3 regions of the Ensifer adhaerens genome follow, and region 3 is predicted to be linked to each of the others. Evidence: riboswitches for the same ligand, from Rfam matches in the RefSeq annotation. Region 3 holds a riboswitch; each other region holds the start of a gene.
What was found. Region 3 has a riboswitch for cobalamin ahead of LAC81_RS12580 (CbtB domain-containing protein). Riboswitches for the same ligand answer to the same signal wherever they lie in the genome.
Positions count from the first base shown of each region.

Region 1: another riboswitch for cobalamin. It lies ahead of bluB (5,6-dimethylbenzimidazole synthase); the one in region 3 lies ahead of LAC81_RS12580 (CbtB domain-containing protein).
Region 2: another riboswitch for cobalamin. It lies ahead of LAC81_RS10005 (DUF1636 family protein); the one in region 3 lies ahead of LAC81_RS12580 (CbtB domain-containing protein).

Region 1 covers NZ_CP083349.1:1,800,857-1,805,074, forward strand. The annotation lists gene LAC81_RS08825 (acyl-homoserine-lactone synthase) at 1-494, shown strand, start outside; gene LAC81_RS08830 (DUF2865 domain-containing protein) at 649-1,722, shown strand; gene bluB (5,6-dimethylbenzimidazole synthase) at 1,841-2,536, opposite strand; cobalamin riboswitch at 2,581-2,791, opposite strand; gene LAC81_RS08840 (SDR family oxidoreductase) at 2,820-3,632, opposite strand; gene LAC81_RS08845 (phytanoyl-CoA dioxygenase family protein) at 3,719-4,218, opposite strand, start outside.
Region 2 covers NZ_CP083349.1:2,042,700-2,046,917, reverse strand. The annotation lists gene aspT (aspartate-alanine antiporter) at 1-1,410, opposite strand, end outside; cobalamin riboswitch at 1,863-2,079, shown strand; gene LAC81_RS10005 (DUF1636 family protein) at 2,184-2,597, shown strand; gene LAC81_RS10000 (ABC transporter ATP-binding protein) at 2,674-3,480, shown strand; gene LAC81_RS09995 (ABC transporter substrate-binding protein) at 3,477-4,218, shown strand, end outside.
Region 3 covers NZ_CP083349.1:2,561,277-2,565,494, forward strand. The annotation lists gene LAC81_RS12565 (DUF1772 domain-containing protein) at 1-226, opposite strand, end outside; gene LAC81_RS38410 (hypothetical protein) at 223-483, opposite strand; gene LAC81_RS12570 (SDR family oxidoreductase) at 487-1,053, opposite strand; gene LAC81_RS12575 (TetR/AcrR family transcriptional regulator) at 1,158-1,850, shown strand; cobalamin riboswitch at 1,849-2,113, shown strand; gene LAC81_RS12580 (CbtB domain-containing protein) at 2,156-2,332, shown strand; gene LAC81_RS12585 (CbtA family protein) at 2,530-3,327, shown strand; gene LAC81_RS12590 ((2Fe-2S)-binding protein) at 3,373-4,164, opposite strand; gene LAC81_RS12595 (glucoamylase family protein) at 4,218-4,218, opposite strand, start outside.

The DNA.
Region 1 (4,218 bases), 760 kb from region 3:
ATCCGCTCTACGTGCTCTCCTATGCCCCCGACACCGGTCGTCTGCGTGGCGCGCTACGGCTGCTGCCGACGCTCGGCCCCAACATGCTGGACGACACCTTCCCGATCCTGCTCGGCGACAATCCGGAAATCCGCAGCGCCTCGGTATGGGAATCGAGCCGCTTCTGCATCGAGCCGGAGATTTCGCAGGACCGCGCCTCGAATCAGGTCACCGTTGCAGCGGCCGAATTGATGTGCGGCGTCGGTGAGCTCGGCCTCGCCTCCGGCATCAGCCATATCGTTACGGTTACCGACGTGTTCCTGGAGCGCATGTTCCGCCGCATGGGATGCCCCGGCGAGCGCATTGCCGAACCGCATCGCATCGGCTCGGTCTTTGCCGTTGCCGTTGCCTGGGAAGTGAATGAAAACTTGCTCCAGCGTATGAAAGCGGTTGCCGCCATCGAAGGCACTGTTCTCGAACGTCCGATGTCGCTGGAAACCGCCCGCGCCGCTTGAGCGCTTCGCTCAGCCGGACCCGTTAACGCAAACCGCCGCTTGTCGTTGCACGATCACCGACAAGCTCTATGATGGAGGTGAAACAGGAAATACCGCTGGCAGCCGCCCATATCAGAAGGCCGGCGTCGAGCGGTTGCAGGAAGAGACTTCGCCCGTGTTCCCGCGCTTGAAACACCTCGCTGCGGTGCTTGTGCCGTTTGCCCTGGTCGGTGCCGATCCTTCGCTGGCATCGACCGTGTGCGACCGGCTGAACACCCGTCTTGCGCAGCTGCCTGACATCGTCTCCAGCAATGCCGACGCCCGTGACTATGCGAGTGCGATCTCCCGCCAGAACATCGAGCTGCGCAGGGCGAAGAACGACCGCCGCCGTGCTGCCTGTGGTGGCGGCAGCGTCGTCACCTTCGATGGCGGCAACCCGGATATCTGTGGCGAACTCGACGGCCTCATTGCCGAGATGGAAGACAATCTGCGCATGCTGAAATCGGAGCGCGAGCAGATTGTTGCCGGGGGCAGCCAGGACAGCCGTCGCCGCATCCTTGCCGCGCTGGAGATCAATGGCTGCTATGGCGACCGCGAAGAGTTCGCGAGCGTCGACCCCGAAGAGCCCGAATCGCACCGCAACATCATCGCCGATCTGCCGCCTGACGACGCCTACGGCCCGATGCTTGGCGAAGACGGCTATGCGCCGCAGGAACGCTACTACAGCGGCACGCTGCGGACCATGTGCGTGCGCACCTGCGACGGCGCCTTTTTCCCGATCTCCTCGGACGCCACGCCGGCCGATTTCCCGCGGGACGAACAGGCCTGCCGGGCGCGCTGCCCGGGCGCTGAAACCGAACTCTATTTCCATGATATCAACACGGAAGAGAGCGATCAGATGGTCTCGGCCGTGACGGGCCGGCCCTATACCGAAATGCCGAATGCCTTTGCCTATCGCACCCGCGGCGTCAGCAAGCCCGGCATGTGCGGCTGCCAGATACCTCAGACCGCCGCAACCTCGCCGAAGACGACCGGCACCAAGATCGGTGACGACCAGTCGTCCATCGTCGTGATCGAAACCAGAAAGCCGGCGGAGACCACGACTGCCAAGGCACCGCCCGAGGAGCGGCCCTACGATCCGTCGAAGAGCAAGGTGCGCGTCGTCGGCCCGACCTTCCTGCCGCAACAGGAAACCTCGATCGACCTGAAGCACCCGAAGGGACCGGCCTATCAGCCGGTCCAGAACTGATCCCGGCGCGCCATCTCAAAGCGCGCCGCGATCTTCAGATTCGCTCATTGCGCTTCAAGTTCTCGATATCTCGCATGTCGCTGTCGAAAAACCGCTGCCCATTTTGGCGCAACGGGCTTTAGGAACGCTCGCTGCAGTTCCCCCAGCCTTCCTCGAACACCAGTTCTTCCAGCGGCAGACGCTGCCGCCATCCCTTTACCGCCAACTCCGGTTGTTGGTAGAGGCGATCGACATAGCCGAGGCAGAGCCAGGCGACGATCTCGATGTGACCAGGGATGCCGAGGATCGCCTTGATCTCCGCCTCGTGGAAGATGCTGACCCAGCCGACACCGACACCTTCGGCGCGCGCGGCAAGCCACAGGTTCTGCACGGCGCAAACCGTGGAATAGACATCCATCTGCGGATTATGGGTACGGCCGAGGACGACGGCGCCGCCGCGCGTGCGGTCACAGGTGACGCAGATGCTGAGCGGCGCCTTGCGAATGCCTTCGAGTTTCAGCGAACGGTACTTCGTCTGCTGTTCCGCCTCGAACATCAAGGCGGCCTCGTCGTTGGCGCGGCGAAAGGCCTGCCAGACGCGCTCACGCGTTTCTTCCGCTCGCACCAGCACGAAGTTCCAGGGCTGCATGAAGCCGACAGACGGCGCGCTGTGCGCAGCCGTAAGCAGGCGTTTCACCAAATCGTCGGGAAGAGGTTCTGCGAGAAATTCGTCGCGCACGTCGCGGCGTGTTTCGATGGCGCGGTAGACGGCCTCCCGCTCGTTGCGCGCGAAGGCACCGGCAGCCGCAAGGCCGCCCTTCGGTTCAGTCAGCATCGTTCGATCCCCAACAATGCGCAACCTCCCGCCGTCCGCGCGGGGTTCGGTCTATCTTGCCAGGCCGGTCTTCTGACTCCGGTTCAACCGGCCGCCTCACCTTCCCAGACCGATTGAAGATCCAGTGGCAAATCCTTGAATCAATTCAAGGCACTTAGAGGCGACCGTCCCCGTCACAGCGTTGGGCACGTTCCGGAATGACGCCGGATTCCCGATTCTCCCGCTCGCGCGGGCACCTGACGCCGCCATAAGCGCATAGCGGCAACCGAAAGACAAGCGCCGCCTATAGCGGCGCCACCGGATGCGGCGAACCGTCATAGCCGCCCCAGACCGATTGATCGAAGCAGATCACCGATCCGGTCATCAGCCCTGATTCAGCCGAAGACAGATAGGCGCAGGCGCGTGCCACCTCTGCCGGATCGACGAGCCGGCCGAAGGGCTGGCTGGCGGCCGCCCTTTCGAGCCAGTCCGCCGATGCTCCGTGAAACTCACGCTGGATCCGGTCCTCGCCTTCGGAAGCCATCCAGCCGATATTCAGGCCGTTGACCCGAATGCGGTTTCGCAGGAGCGCATAGGCCGTGTTCTTGGTCAGCGTCTCCAGCGCCCCTTTCGACGAGCAATAGGCGGCGATGAAGGGCTGCCCGGCCATCGCCGACATGGAGCCGATATTGACGATCGTGCCTTCGGTTCGCTCGCGCCGCATCACCTTCACCGTCTCCTGCATCAGGAAGAACGGCGCTCGCACGTTGATCCCGAACATCCGGTCGAAGAGCTCCGGTGTCGTGTCGAGGATCGTGCCGCGGTCGGTGATCGCGGCGGCATTGACGAGCGCATCGACCCGGCCGAACTCCGCATCACAAGCCGCAACGACCTTACGGGCGTCCTCGACCTTCTCGAGATCGGCCTCGACATAGATCACCTTCGCGCCGCTGGCCTTGCCGATCTCTTCAGCCTTCGCCCGCCCCTTGGCCGCATTGCGTCCGCAGATGACGATACCCGCCGCGCCGCGTTCGGCGAAGAGGCCGGCGATCGTTGCGCCCAACCCTTGCGTGCCACCGGTGACGATGGCGATCTTGCCTTCCAATTGTCCACTCATCGAATTCCCTCCTCGAAGATGATCGTGTCAAACAGCGACGGCTCCCGGGCGAAACGCACCGGGAGCCCGAATGGGTAATTGAACCGTCAGCTCAGCTTGCGCTTCGCCTGAGCGTCGAGCGCCGCGTGAAAATCCTGCTCGCTCGTTCCCGCCGCCAGCGCCCCGCGCATCAGCTGTGCCTGGGTCTTCGGCGCCAGCCCGCCGAGCGGCGGATCGCGGTCGAGATTGGTCGGGAAGGAATAGCCTTCGGCGCAGGACGCAATCGCATTGGCCGCTTCCGCTTCGGCCAGCTTGCCGTTTGCCAGCAACGCCTTCAGCGCCGGGTAGAGCGTTGCGCTCATTGTCAGCCGATCGACGGTCTCCATCGCCCGGCCAAAGGCGGAGGACACCTGCAGCAGGTTTGCAACGCGGCGGATATCGGCGGAGCGGTTGTTGCCGGCCGCATGGAAGAGGGCGGGATTGAAGAAGACGACATCGCCTTTTTCGAGCGGGAGCTGTACGTGATGTTCGTCGAAATAGGCGCGGAACTCCGGACGGTTGAGGGCCAGGTAACCCGGCACATAGGTCTGGCTGTACGGCAGGAACA
Region 2 (4,218 bases), 520 kb from region 3:
CGCGACAAAGCCCGGGCCGGCGCCGATCCCGACGACGGCGATGAAGATGTTGAGGCCGAGCGTGTTCATCAGCCACAGCGCCGGCGAGGGGATTCGGCCGAAGGCGGGGTAGGTGGTGCGCAGCCAGCCGAGCACAAGGCCTGCGAGAAGCGCGCCGCCGGAGGTGGAAAGGCCGATCGGGATGCCGCCGATCGTAATCGTGAGCGCTCCGATCATTGCGCCGACGAAGAGACCCCAGCCAAGGAAGGCAATGTCGGTCGTCTCGACGGGCCTGTCGGCAAAGCCTAGCGCCTTGATCGCCGCTTCGACGTGTCTCTTGGCGCCGCCGATGGTGACGATGTCGCCGCGCTCGACGGTGGTGCCGGGCAGCACCGGAATCTCGACCAGCGAGCGGATGATCTTGCGGGCATAGACGCCGCGCGCCCAATCCATCGTGCTGACATCGGCGAGCGTCTTGCCGGCAAGCGCCTTGCTGGTGACGTAGACGTCGACCACTTCGGCTTCCGCGTTCAAGAGTTCCTTGTCCTCGACCTCGATGAGCTTGCTGTCGAGGTTTTCGACGAGCACGGCACGCCGGCCCGAAAAGGCAACGACGTCACCTGGCTGCAGCACGGTGTTGCCGTCGGCTTCGATGATCTGGTCGCCGCGACGCAGACGTTCGACAAAGACACGGATGCCGGGAAGAATGTCCTTGACCGGCTTGCCGGTCAGCCCGCTTGCCTGATCGACGCGGTAGGCGCGAAGGCCGAAATCGTGATAGGCGCGGGTGATGCCGGGTTCGCTGCTCTCGGTGCCGCCGCCAAGCTTGGCCTCATATTCCCGGCACGCCGCCGGAAGGTCGATACCGAGAAGCTTTGGCCCAAGCTGGGCGAGGATGATGGCCGAGCCGATCGTGCCCCAGATATAGGTCACCGCATAGGCGATCGGGATCTGGTCGGCAAAGGCCTTGGCCTGCTCGGCCGGCAGCCCGAGGGAGTTGATCTGATCCGTCGCGACGCCGATTGCAGCCGAGATCGTCTGCGATCCCGCATACATGCCGGCGCCATAGCCGAGCGGAAGCCCGGCGATCAGCGCGCAGAGATAGGGAACGATGAGGCACAGCACCAGGACAGACAGCGCGAAGGCGATCTGCTTTGGTCCGTCGGTGCTGAGGCCGCGCACGAACTGGGGTCCGACGCCGTAGCCGACGGCGAAGAGGAAGATCAGGAACAGGGTGGATTTCAGGTCACCGGAAACCTGGATGCCCAGCTGCCCGATGAGAACACCGGCAAGAAGCGTTGCGGTGACGTTTCCGAGATTGAATCCCGCGACCTTGATCGGCCCGATCAGGAAGCCGATGCCGAGTGCCAGGAAGACGGCCACGGGCGGGTATGTCCGAAGTGTGTCGACGAAGAAATCGATGGGATTCACTACTTTTCCCTTCAGAAAGTTGAGTTGCCATCACTTCATTTCGGGATTGCGCCATTTCTGTACTGCGCGGCCAAGTTGAGTTTATTGGTGCGTTACCGATGCCCAATCTTAGCTTTGCCGATTGTCGCTTCGACCGATGATTTTCTCAACAGACATGGGGTTACGTGAGCGTAACGTACGTTAAGATTGCCGGCATTTGCGCATGGCGCTGGCGCTTTTTGTGGGCGCGGCGGCACCAGTCGGAAAGCATCGGGCCGGGTGGTCGGCCGATCGGCGTGCGCAGGGCGGATCGGGGGGCGCCGGGCAGCGCCGCCGCGGCAAATTTCGCCGGCTACTCAACTTTGACATTGCAATACGTTATGTTATCTCATAACAAATCCTGCATGACGAAACGCCGCATGTTGATAGGTCCGTAGCGCATGCCCCTAGCAGTTGTTTCATCGGCCGATTCATGCGAGGAAGAGCGTGATGGTGCTGCGTCCGCGGAAATGCGGAAGCGGCTGAAAAGGGAACACGGAACGGACGACCCAAATGGGGCCGAAACCGTGGCTGCCCCCGCAACTGTGAGCGGAAAGCGCATTCACACCATGTCACTGGTCAAAGACCGGGAAGACGTGGATGCGCCGCGACCCGCGAGCCAGGAGACCTGCCATCGAACCGATCAACCACAACGGACGGGGTGTTCCGATGGAAAAGAACTGGCTTTCGCGCGACGGTCATCCGTCATCCTGCCGCTTCGCCATCTCCTGCCGTCACTCCGGCGGAGAGAGAAAATGGCTGAGCCGAATTCCCGACAGCACAAGATAACGGTTTGCACCGATTGCCGTTTTACCGGCGGTCCCTGCGTGCCGGGCGCCGAGCTGATAAAGCGTCTCAACCGCAGCATCGCCGCGCTCGGCGAGCCGCTCGATCGTGATTTCTCGATCGCCGGCACCGTCTGCATGGCGGCTTGCACGCGACCCTGCACCATCGCCTTCCAGGCGACGGGCAAGGCGACCTATCTCTTCGGTGATATCTCGCCGGAAGAGGATATCGACGACCTCGTCCGCTTCGCCGCCACCTATGCCGAACGTGGCGACGGCATGACGCGTGCCGCCGAGCGTCCGCGCGGCCTCAAGACAAAGACGCTCGCTCGCATTCCGGCGGCAGTGCTCGTCTCCGAAGACATTGGAGGACGGTTCCAATGAGCGCAACACGCAAAGGGTGGCGGCGACCTCTGGTGCGCGGGCAGAAATGCGCCGCGGCGCGGGGAGGGACGCGGTCATGACCTGTTCAGCGACGGGAGCTGCCCTCAAGGTGGAAGGCCTTTGCTGGGGGCCCCGTGCGGGGCTGACCCTGGTCGAAGACATGGATTTCTCGATCGAAGCGGGCAGCCGCCTTGCGATCCTCGGGCCGAACGGCGCCGGCAAGACCTCGCTTCTGCGCTGCCTCTACCGGGCGGTGCAGCCGAATGCCGGCCGAATCGAGATCGACGGCGTCGACCTCTGGTCGATCTCGGCGCGCGAGGCGGCGAAGACGATTGCCGTCGTGCTGCAGGAAATGCCCGGCGACTTTCCCTTCAGCGTGCGTGACGTCGTGATGATGGGACGCATCCCGCGGCGAGAGGGGCTCAACGGCTGGACGGAGACGGACCGCGAGCGCGTGCAGCATGCGCTCTCTCATCTCGATCTTTCCCACCTCGCCGGCCGCCAGTTCGCCACACTTTCGGGCGGCGAAAAGCAGCGGGTGCTGATTGCCCGGGCACTCGCCCAGGAGCCGCGCATCATCATCCTCGACGAGCCGACCAACCATCTCGACATCCGTCACCAGCTCGAAATCCTCGAGCTCTTGCAGACGCTGAAGCTGACGATCGTTTCGACGCTGCACGACATCAATCTCGCCGCCGAATTCGCGACCGACGTCGCAATCGTGACCGCGGGGCGGCTGACGGCCTTCGGAACTCCCGATGCGGTGCTGAACCCGCGCGCGCTTTCCACCGCCTTCGGCGTCACTGCCACCGCCCACGGCACCGCCGTTGCCGGCAGCGCCCGTTTCTCCTTTTCACTTCCTCGACAGGGATCCATTTCATGAAGATCAATATTGCCTCCTCTACCTTGCTGTTTCTCATTGCCGCCGCCACGCCGGCGCTCGCCTATCCGGTGACCGTCAAGAGCTGCAACCGCGAGGTGACCTTCGATGCCGCGCCGAAACGGGCGATCGCCAACGACGTCAACCTGGTGGAGATGATGCTGGCGCTGAAACTGCAGGACCACATGGTCGGCTATACCGGCGTTTCCGGCTGGAAGACGCTCGATGAAAAACTGCGCGAAGGTGTGAAGGAACTGCCGGAGCTTGCGGAGAAATATCCGACCAAGGAAGTGCTCCTCAATGCCGACGCCGATTTCTTCTTCGCCGGCTGGAACTACGGCATGAAGGTCGGTGGCGAAGTGACGCCCGAGACATTGGCGCCCTTCAAGATCGGCGTCTACGAACTCACCGAATCCTGCATCCACGTCATGGCCAGGGAGAAGCCCTCGATGGACGACATGTTCGTCGATCTCCTCAATCTCGGCCGCATTTTCGGCGTCGAGGATCGGGCCGAAGCGCTGGTCGCGGGTTATCGCAGCCAGCTCGCCGAGATCACCAAGGCCAATGTCGGCAACGCCAAGCCGACCCGCGTCTTCGTCTATGATTCCGGCGAGGAGAAGCCCTTCACGTCGGGTCGCTTCGGCATTCCGACCGCGATGATCGAGGCTGCCGGCGGCGCCAACATCATGGACGATGTCGACAAGAGCTGGGTGGAAGTCTCCTGGGAGCCGGTGATCGAGC
Region 3 (4,218 bases):
CCATGACGACGAGCACCAGACCGAGCAGCGCGGTGCCCATGAAAGCACTGAGGAAGATCGGGTTCTGGATGACGACATTGATCGCGTTCATCGCGGCGATCCCCTGCTCCGGCGGCAGCCGCGACAGGGCCTGCATGATGCAGACCGAGAAGATGAAGAACAGCCCGGCCATCAGGCCGGAACCGATCGCGGCGGCAAACGCCAGAGCGGGGATCAGCGGGATCATGCGGCAATACTCCAAACACCAGTTGCTGCGGTTTCCCGGGCATAAACCGCAAAGTCGCGCGGGGGCCGCCCAAGCACGCGCTCGACATCGGACGTCATGCTGGAATTGCGTCCGTCGAGCACCGAGGAGAAGAGATAGCGGATGAGTGCGACATAGTCATCCGGCACGCCGTCGGCCTTGAGTTGCGCCGCAAAATCGTCGATCGGCACCGGCTGATAGGCGATCCGGCGGTTGGCCGCAACGGCGATCTCGGCCACGGCCTAGGCAAAGGTCATCAGCCGCGGGCCGGTCAAGGCATAGACCTTGCCGATATGCGCGTCGTCCAGAAGGGCCGCAACCGCCACGTCGGCAATGTCGTCGCAACTGACGAAGGGCTCGGTGACCTCGTCCACGGGCAGGAAGACCGACCCACTCATCACGCCATCGGCCAAGAAGCCTTCGTCGAAATTCTCGAAGAACCAGCTGCCTCGGATGACCGTCCAGTCGGCACCGGAAGCCTGCAGCGCACGCTCGGCCGCTTCCGCCTCGTCCTCGCCACGCCCCGACAGAAGCACCAGCCGCTTGATGCGCGAGCGAACGGCAAGGCTCGAGAAGCGGTCGATGACATCGACGGCGCCCGGCACCGCCAGATCGGGCTGGTAGCAGACATAGATGCGATCGACATTTTCAAGGGCAGACGCCCAGGTCGCCTCGTCCGTCCAATCGAAGGAAGGCGACGCCGAACGGGCGCCGATGCGCACCGCTACGCCCCGCTCCCGAAGGCGCCCGGCCACCCGCCGCCCCGTCTTGCCGGTACCGCCCAAAACCAGTGTGACTTTCTGAGACATCGTTTCCTCCTGAGGCTTCATCTACAAACATGAGTATCTCTCACATTTGCAAATGTGATAAATCCTCGTATTTTAAGAGTCAAGTCAAAATGTGAGCATTACTCATGATTACAGACACAAACCCCACCACGCCTCCCGCCGAAGACGAGACCACGTTGCGCCGGACGCCCAGCCAGAAGCGCAGCCGCGAGCGCGTCGAGCAGATCCTTTCCTGCGCGACGGCACTCATCCAGGAGAAGGGCAGCGACGCCATGCGCATGAGCGACGTCGCTGAAAAGGCGGGGATTTCAATCGGGTCGCTCTACCAGTACTTCCCGGACAAGGCGGCGATCGTGCGTACGCTGGCCGAGCGCTACAATGCCGTTTGCAACGAGTGCATCTCCGCCGAACTGGCCAAGGTCACGTCGATGGCAGAACTGCGCGACGCCTTCTCACTGCTGTTCGACATCTACTACGACATGTTCCTGGCCGAGCCTGTCATGCGCGACATCTGGTCGGCGATGCAGGCCGACAAGGCGCTGCGTGAGGTCGATCTCCAACAAAGCCGCGCCGGCGGCAAGCTTCTAGCCGATGTCTGGGCCCGCTTTGCGCCCGAGACGCCGCGCGAAACGATCGACAGCGCTGCCTTCCTGATCATGCATCTCGGCGACTGCACCATGCGGCTTGCCGTCTCGGTCGATCGGCCGGAGGGCGACCGCATCGTCGAGGCCTACAAGCAGATGATGCTTCGCGATTTTGTCGCGGATGAAGCGGCCGGCGGCGCAGGCTCAATTGACAACGCCATGACACGCTCCTAATCATTTTGGATCGATTGGTTCCCGGGACGCGAACGCGTTTCGGGAGTAAACGGGAACGTGACGGATGGACCCATGCTGGGCATTCAAATCACGGCCGACCCCGCGACTGTAGAGCGACGTTGATCTTGCCGTTCCGGAGCAATCCGGAAGAAGCCACTGGAACAGGCCCCGAGAGGGTGGTCGAACTGGGAAGGCGAGGCAGATCCCGGGCATTTCGCCCAGCGCCGTGAGCCAGGAAACCTGCCACTCGATACGGGCATAGGGCCCACACCGGGAAATTTCCCGATGCCATCACGGAGGTTGTCATGGCTACGTCTACTATTTCGAGCACCCCGCTCTCCCTGAGCGATCGTCTGACCGCTGGCGTCATCGCCCTTTTCATCGGCGCATTCCTCGTCTTCGGTGCCGGCCTTGCCAATTCGGCCGTGCTGCACGACACCGCGCACGACACCCGCCACTCCTACGGCTTCCCCTGCCACTAAACGATGCGCCGGAACGTGAACAACGTTCCGCATCGAAATAGCCGCGGACCTGAATGCATCCGGCTCACGCCGGATGTCGGCGTTTGCGCATGGCGCTTTGGCGAACATGCAAGCACCGTCCGCATGGCACAGCAAATAGGAAGGCTCACCAACCACGCCGAAGCGCGTGGCGTTTGCCGTTATCGAGGGAATTCAAGATGATTGTCAGAACGCTTCTGGCCGCAATCGTGGCTGGGCTGATTGCCGGTGTCTTCATGACCGGCGCCCAGGAACTGCGGGTAACGCCGCTGATCCTGCATGCGGAGCAATTCGAAGGCGAGGCTCCGGCCGCGACCGAACAGCCGGCCGGCCAACCGGGCACGGCACAACCGGCCGCCGAGGGCCATGACCAGCATTCATCGCTGAAGGCGGTATCGCCGCTTGGCGCCGTACTCGACGCGCTGTCGCCGATCACGCCGGCCTATGCGCACGAAGGCGAACATGAGGAAGGCGGCATCATGTTCGGTATGAGCCGCTTCTCCGGCACGCTGATGGCAAACCTCGTCACCGGCTCCGGCTTCGGCTTGCTGCTCGCCGGCGTCAGCCTGGTGATCGGCTATCCGATCACGCTCAGGAACGGCGCTCTCTGGGGCGCCTGCGGCTGGCTCGCGGTGCACATGCTGCCGGCGATCGGCCTGCCGCCGGAACTCCCGGGCTTCCCGGCGGCCGAACTCGGCGACCGCCAGACCTGGTGGCTGACAACCGTCGCTCTCTCCGCGGTCGGCCTCTATCTCCTGGTCCTGCGCGAAGAAATAGTGTCCAAGGTCGCCGGCCTCGTCCTCATCGCCGCACCCCATGTCTACGGCGCGCCGCAACCGCTCGATATCTCCAGCAACGTCCCGGCCGTGCTCGGCGCCGAGTTCGCGGTCGCCGCGCTCGCCACCACGCTCGCCTTCTGGATCGTTCTCGGCGTCGTCTCCGGCTTCATCAACGAGCGCTTCCTTAAGTCGCATTGAACCCGCTGCGCCTCAAAAGGCACCGGAACATAAAAACGGCGGGGTTCAGGCCCCGCCGTTTTGCATCAGACGCGCTGCCAGCCGCGCGCGGCGATCGTCCGGCTCCAGCAGGACGCAGGTATCGCAGAAGCCGCCGCCCTCCGTCTTGAAATAGAGGCAACAGCCGCAGCGGATCCGGTACTGGCACGACAGTTGCGCGCCGCTTGCCGGATCGGTGGCGGAGATCTCCTCGTAGCAGATCTCTTCCGAAAACAGCCGCGACCCCGGCCGTTTGACGATCGCGAGCGCCTCGGCCATGCCGCGCACTTCGTCCCCGATCGCCCGTCCGATCTCCAGGAACGTGCCCGCAAGCGAATCCGCTGCCAGCCGCCACTGCGCCCCGGAAGAAAGCCCCGAGCGCTTCTTCAGGATCGCGATGACCGGCGCCAGATGCGCTGTGAAGCCGCGCTCGAAAACGCCGATGCATTCCGCCTGCTGCGATCTCTCCGCCAGATCGACGTGGAAATGATAGCGTTTGCCGGCAACCGCGCGGTCCTGGTGAAGGCGACTCCAGTCTTCAAAGCGAATGCCCGCGATCTCAGCCTGAACGCCCGCACCGAGATAGAGCGCGCCGAGAACCACACTTACCTGACGGCTGTAAAAGGCGATCAGATGCGCGGCCCGGATCCGGTCCGTCATGCCGACTGCGAAAAAGTCCTGATAGGCGAGGCTCTCCTCGATCCCGGCCCCGCCCGCAGCCCAGAAGCCGGCCGGGGCGCTGAAGGCGCCGTCCACCGTCCCGAGCGAGACACCGACGTCAGGGAACTCAGCGCGCAACCGCTCGACCACTGCCAGCACCCGTGGCGGATATCCTTCCCCGGTCTGCGCAATCTGTTGCTGGCTTCCCAAATT